2 linked regions of the Stratiformator vulcanicus genome follow. The protein of the gene in region 2 interacts with the protein of the main gene of each other region in a pairwise test. Links are inferred from orthologs where the notes say so. Each region holds a gene or a part of one and is shown on either strand. Other genes may lie near its edges. The genes, in order: kdsB and Pan189_RS20865.

Region 1 (3,314 bases), 2.7 Mb from region 2 along the record:
CGCTTCGGCGAGGCCGAGCACGTTGCGAGCGAACTCGATCACCGCGCACTGCATCCCGAGGCAAATGCCGAAGAACGGAATCCCGCGCTCGCGTGCATATTGGATCGCTTGGATCTTGCCTTCGATCCCACGCATTCCGAAGCCGCCCGGAATCAGCAGGCCGTCGATGCCGTGCAGGTGGGCGTCGGCGCCGTCTCGCTCCAGTTCCTCGGCCTCAACGCGTTTGATGCTCACGCGAGTCAGGTGCGAAAAGCCGGCGTGGTCGAGTGACTCGTAAATCGACTTGTAAGCATCGCGATGATCGATGTATTTGCCCACGACGCCGATCGTGATTTCGTGCTCGGGGTTTCGGATTCGATTGATTAACTCCTGCCACTCTTCGATCAACAGTCGACCGGCATTCATCCGCAGCTTGTTGACGATGAGCTGATCGAGGTTGTCCTCGGCGAGGCTCAGCGGGACCTCGTAGATCGAAAATTCTTTGTCGACCTCGACGATCACCGACTGCTTTTCGACGTTGCAGAACAGCGCGATCTTGTCGGTGTGCTCCCGCGGGATCGGCTTCTCGCAGCGGACGATGAGGATGTCGGGCTGAATGCCGATCTGGCGGAGCTGCCCGACGCTGTGCTGCGTCGGTTTGGTCTTCGCTTCCCGTGCCGCCTTCAAGTACGGCACGAGAGTCAGATGAATGAACAGACAGTTATCTCGCCCGATGTCGAGCGGCACCTGCCGGATGGCTTCGAGGAACGGCAGCCCCTCGATGTCGCCGATCGTGCCGCCCAGTTCGGTGATGACCACATCGACATCCGGCCCGGCCAGATTGAAGATCATCGATTTGATCTCGTCGGTCACATGCGGGACGACCTGCACGGTGCGGCCCAGATATTCGCCGCGACGTTCCTTGTCGATCACCTTCTTGTAGATCTGCCCGGTCGTGTAGTTCGATTCGCGGGTCAGGGGGCTGTTGGTGAACCGCTCGTAGTGTCCCAAATCGAGGTCGGTCTCCGAGCCGTCGTCGAGGACGTAAACCTCCCCGTGCTGGTAGGGGCTCATCGTGCCGGGATCGACGTTGATGTAGGGATCGAGCTTCTGCATCCGGACGGAGAGCCCGCGTCGCTCGAGCAACAGGCCGATCGAGGCGCTGGTCAGCCCCTTTCCGAGCGAACTAACGACGCCGCCGGTCACGAAGATGTGTTTGGTCATGCTTTGGCTGAGTGGAATCCGTCGGAAGGTATGTACGTCATTGCGAGCGGGCATTCGTACGAGTGGGCTTCACCGCGAGTCGTCGTCTCAGACGGACTTCGCAGCGTGACGAGTGAAAAGAAGGCCGGCGCGTGTCCGTTTCCGCCCCTTCGCCCTCACTCCCCCTCGCCCTCTCGCTGATACCGAACCCGCCGGGCGAAGCGAGCATAATCTTCCGCGGTGTCGATGCCAATCGCCGGGTGCCGGACTTCCGCCACGACGATGCGCCCGCCCAATTCCAAAGCGCGGAGTTGTTCCAGCTTCTCCAATTGCTCCAGCGGAGAGGGCGAGGCATCGGCCAATTTCAGCAGAAAATCGGCCCGATAGGCGTACACGCCGATGTGCAGCTTCCACGGCGAATTTGCTTTCAGCAGTTCGTCCGGTTCTTCGTCGCGCACAAAGGGAATCATTGCCCGGCTGAAGTACAAAGCTGTGCCATCTTGCGTCATGACGACTTTCACGCACGATGGCGAATCGCGGTCCTCAGCCGACTCGATCGGAGTCGCGAGAGTTGCCATCTGGGCATCGGGCCGCGAGCGGAGCGTCTCGACGAGCAGGTCGAGCTGCGACGGATCAAGCTCCGGCTCGTCCCCCTGCACGTTGACCACGACGGCGTCGGTCGGCAAATCGAGCCGCCTAGCGACTTCGGCAATGCGATCGGTTCCGGAGGCGTGCTCACCGGTCATCTCGACCTCGCCGCCGAATTCGCGAACCGCCTCGGCAATACGTTCGCTGTCGGTCGCAACGATCACCCGTTCGAAGCAGCCCGCCCGGCTCGCCGCCTCCCAGGTGTGCTGCAGCAGCGGCTTGCCGGTCTCGGACAGCAACAACTTCTCCGGCAATCGGGACGACTGCAGTCGGGCGGGGATCATTGCGATAACCTGTGCCATGTCTGATCCGCGTTGTGTCGGTCAGTTGCCTCGCGAAGAGTCACTCCGCGGTGTCACCGAAGCGAGACTGATCGCTGACAGCGATAGAGCGTCGTGCCGCAGCGATATTGCTGCAACGATGCCCGATTTTCGCTTCGATGCAAGGCTCCTCCGCCACCCCGGCTTTTCAGTTCGCACTCGCCCGGCGGCGGAATTGGCTGGGGTTTAAGACTTCGAGGCTGCCATCGGGGGACTCGACGAGGTAGACGAGTTCGCTGCCGAGGTTGACGCCGCGGGAGGCGAGAAATTTGCCGTCGGTGTCGACCGTTAACGTGCGGGCGGGGCCGTCGACCGTGGGGACGAGCACGCAGGTCCATTCGACCGATTGTTCGTCCACGTTATAGAGCCGCAGCGTCCCGTCCTTTCCGCCGGCAAGCAGCCGACTGTCGTCGAACCAGTCGAGGGCTTCTTGCGAAATGTCGCCGGCGTGCTGAAATGTCGCGACGCGGGTGCCTTCTGTGTCCCAAACGGTGATGTTGCCGCACCAGGTGGCTGTAGCAATCCGACTGCTGCTCCGACTCCAAGCGAGCGTTTTTGCAGGCGCGCTTTCATCGAGACGAAGCGTTCGCGAGCCAACACCGTCACGCTCGCGAATAGTAACAACTCCTGATCCGCCAGTGGCGATCGATTTTCCGTCCCGAGACCATTTCAAGTCATGGTGTTGGCTCGAATTGGGGAGCGTTGCAATCTGCGTCCCGTCGGGACGGAAAATGCGAATTTCATTGCGAATTAAGATGGCGATCTCGTCGAGACTTGACCAGTCGATGACGTCGTCATGGTGGTCGGTCATCGGAATAATTACGCGTGATGAACCGTCGATTCCGACAACCTTGGCGTGCCTTGCCGTGAAGTCCGCAATGACGAGTGAGCGGCTGTCGGAACTCCAGCGGATATCGTTTCCTTTATCAACTGACTGCCACAACTGGCGTGTGCCTTGAAACAGGGCCGCATACCCGCCCGTGCCGGGGCCGAGCCTCGCTGCGAGCATTTTTCCGTCGGGGCTCCAAATGAGCCGTGCCGCGTCCTCGTCCTCGTACTTCAGATACGATTGCACTTCGCCGATAGGTGAGGCGATCAGACCGCAGGGGCCGCCGCGGGCCAGTCCGACCGCGATGCGTTTTCCATCCGTTGTGATGGAGACGC
Region 2 (3,281 bases):
GCTGAATTTACAACGTGGCGGGAAACGGCCGGTCGGCGTTACAACGGAGTGTGTCGCGTTGCAAAGCGTTATGGAATAACCGTTTAAAGAGATATTCGCCGGGGAGAATCAGGAAGGCAGCGGACGTTAATGAAATCTTTGCATCGGGGGAAGGCTGAATCCTCTGCGAGGGTCGTCACTTGAAAAATTAGCCCATATTCACAATCGCTGATGGGTCGATCTGCGACCAATCCCGATTTTTTCCCAATGGGGAACGCTTCAGACGGCAAGAGCCGAATCGCGCGTCGCGATCCGGCTCCTCTGCCGTTTGTCGTAACCACGGCGAGTCGACGGTTAGACCGCCGCGTCGACCGGTTTCGTCCACGCGTGCCCTTCGAAGGGTTTATCCACCGGAGTTTCAACGACGTGGTTGGTGTAGTTACTCAGGACCTTGAAACTGACCCCAAGGATCACCTCCAGCACCTGCTGCTTGGTCCAGCCGGCGTCGAGGAAATCGCTGATGTCTGCCTCCTCAACCCAGCCGCGGTTCACGACGACTTTCCGGCTGAACTCGCGCAGCGCCTCCAATTTCGGATCGGCAATCGGCGTTGCTTCGCGAAGCGCTCGGAGCACGTCCTCCGGCATTCCGTTTTTCTCAGCAATCATGGAATGAGCGGCCATGCAGTAGTGGCAGTCGTTTTCAAAGTTTGACGTCATCAGGACGACCTGCTGCTCCGTCGGGCTGAACGACGTCTGCTTCGAAAAGATGCCGTGCATCGTCATGTAGGCATCAGCCACCGCCGGGGCCTCGGCTTGGAATCGAATCAGATTGGGGATCATGCCCCACGTCTGCTCGGCCTTCTGGAAGGCCGCCTGGCCGGCGTCAGAAACGGTGTCATGAGTGTGTCGGATGAAATCAGCCATTGTCAGAGTCCTTAAGGCGGAAATTGCAGTGAAAATTCAGCCGGATGAGGCCGGCGGCGACTGGCCGCCGGCTTCGAAGAAACAAACCGGACTGCGGCGGTACCGATCAGCCGAGCGCCTTTTGCAAGGCCCCCGCGTAACGGTCCTTGCTCTGCACGCCGATGATGCGATCGATGACCTCGCCGTCCCGATAGACCAGGACCGTCGGCAGGGCGCTGACCTTCAGCGATGCCGCCGTTTGCGGATTAGCATCGGCGTCGAGTTTTCCGACGACGGCGCGGCCCGCGAACTGTTCGGCGACCTCGTCGATCACTGGCCCGACGAGGCGACAGGGGCCGCACCACTCGGCCCACACGTCGACCAGCACCGGTTGCTGAGCGTCCTCGACTTCCCGTTGGAAGTTCTCGTCGGTCAATGTCCTGGTTGCTTTGGAAGTTGTGGCAGCCATGGTTTCTCTCTTTCGTTCAGGTAAAAAAGTGACCGGTCGTCTACAAATGCGACCTAAAAAAGAATGCCTCGTCTATTTTGCCAAGAAGCCTTTCAGAAAAACGGTTTCGAACTCGGTCAGCGGAGCCGTCGAACCGGCGACTTTCATCCGGATCAACGCGCCCTCCCACGCGGCAAAAATCGCCCGACCGAGTACCTCAGCGGAGAGGTCTTCTCGGACCTTGCCGGCCGCCTGTGCCTTCGCGATGCCCTTGGCCAACGTCTCCTCGAAGTCACAGAAGCGAGCGGCGAGGGCTTCCCGGCACAGCTTACTTTCGCCCGCAATTTCGTTCCCCATTGCGCCCAGAAGGCATCCGCCGTGGCAGGGATTGGCTTCATAGCCCCGAATTTGTTCGCGAAAGAACGCCCGCAAGCCCGAAATGCCGTCGCGAAAGCGTTCGACTTGGGCCCGCAGCTTCTCGACCGATCGTCGACCAACTTCACGGATGACCTCGGCCCCGAAGTGCTCTTTGCTTTCGAAATAGTTGTAGAACGAGCCCTTGGGCACGCCGACGTCGTCGAGCAGCGTCTTGAGCCCCGTGCCGTGGAATCCGCCGCTGAGAAGCAACTGTGCTCCCCGGTCGATTAATTCCCGCCGCTTGTCGTCACTGAGTCTGGGTCGTGCCATGATTTTGTCTCCTGCCTCTAGTACGACCGGTCGTCTTGGAACGTTGGCGCTTTTCGAATAATTTTTTGCCGGTGTGGCCCGGACATCGTCCCGGCGGCGCAGCCGCGGGAGCATTCAGCTGACTTTTTCGATAATGGTCAGCGCCCCGACAAGCTCGAAACAGTGAGCTGAGTGCTCTGGTCGCTGCGCGACACGGACGGTGTCCGTGCCACTCTGGTCTATTCAGTCAATCAATTCCTCGTGTGGCCCGGACATCGTCCGGGCGGCGCAGCCGCAAGAGCATTCAGCTGACTCTTTCGATTGTGGTCAGCGCCCCGACAAGCTCGAAATGGTGAGCTGAGTGCTCTGGTCGCTGCGCGACACGGACGTTGTCCGTGCCACTCTGATTTATTCAGTCAGTCCACGAGATTGGGATACCGACATCCTCTCGCCGTTCGTACCAGCGCGCCGAACTCCACCGATAATCGGCCTGTCGGGAGACCATCCCTGCCCGAACAGGATTGTCGTGGATGTAATTCAGCTTCTGCTCAAGCACTCCCGTGGTCTCAATTTCGAAGGCGTAGTACCGCGGCGTCCAAATCGGGTCACTGGGAGGAATCGACTTTCCATATTCAGTCCGCCGCAGGAACGTCGCGAGCTCCGATGAACTGTTCCGCTTCCAATCCTTCAAGAAATGTGAGAGCTGGTCCGTCACATCGAACCAGAGCAGAAAGTGAACATGGTTCGACATCAACACGAATCCCACGCACTTCGCCGCCTGTCGCTGCATTTCGGAATGCAGACACCCTAGAACGATGCGCTTCGATCGGTCGGCATCGAGCAGCATCCGACGCCGGTAGCAAGAAAACGTCACGAAGTGAACGTAGAGCCGGTCATCAATAATGCGTCTAGAAACCGGCATAATTAGCAACTCCTCGTGTGGCCCGGACACCGTCCGGGCGGCGCAGCCGCAAGAGCATTGAGCGAAGTCAGAAAGGTCAACGAATACAAGCCGCGCACGAAGTGAGCGGATATCGCACGGGTTGATCCGCTTACTTCGTGCGCGGCTTGTCGAGCTATGAAGCAGCGCGAGATACGGACGTTGTCCGTGCCACTCATTCTTGTTCTTCAGGCACCAGAAAACTGAGGTGGTGCGCGGCGTGGATGCAGTGCAGCCGCTTCCATTCTTCGACAGAAAGTTCGCCCGCGAGCGGTGAGGGGTGCACCGAGTCTGCCGTTTCCAGCCGCGAGAGCAATTCTTTCGCGGCTGCGATTTCCGCCGCAT

What was found.
Region 1: the proteins of Pan189_RS20865 (region 2) and kdsB interact in binary tests that used the Escherichia coli proteins (3 or more experiments, as listed by UniProt). The link is inferred for Stratiformator vulcanicus from one-to-one orthologs.

The regions. Positions count from the first base shown.
Region 1 is NZ_CP036268.1:2,500,217-2,503,530, forward strand. Bases 246-3,238 are described here. They hold kdsB (3-deoxy-manno-octulosonate cytidylyltransferase), read right to left. Parts: upstream 2,133-3,238; coding sequence 1,359-2,132; downstream 246-1,358. Other genes in these bases: pyrG (CTP synthase), read right to left, coding at 246-1,203; Pan189_RS09725 (protein kinase domain-containing protein), read right to left, coding at 2,299-3,238. Also shown: more of pyrG, read right to left, coding at 1-245; more of Pan189_RS09725, read right to left, coding at 3,239-3,314. UniProt on the Escherichia coli protein: Activates KDO (a required 8-carbon sugar) for incorporation into bacterial lipopolysaccharide in Gram-negative bacteria.
Region 2 is NZ_CP036268.1:5,186,272-5,189,552, reverse strand. The notes cover bases 221-3,180. They hold Pan189_RS20865 (TetR family transcriptional regulator C-terminal domain-containing protein), read right to left. Parts: upstream 2,018-3,180; coding sequence 1,424-2,017; downstream 221-1,423. Other genes in these bases: Pan189_RS20855 (DUF1569 domain-containing protein), read right to left, coding at 3,112-3,180; Pan189_RS20860 (REP-associated tyrosine transposase), read right to left, coding at 2,409-2,918; trxA (thioredoxin), read right to left, coding at 1,010-1,351; Pan189_RS20875 (carboxymuconolactone decarboxylase family protein), read right to left, coding at 334-903. In the rest of the region: more of Pan189_RS20855, read right to left, coding at 3,181-3,281. UniProt on the Escherichia coli protein: Involved in response to both electrophiles and reactive chlorine species (RCS). Represses the transcription of the nemRA-gloA operon by binding to the NemR box.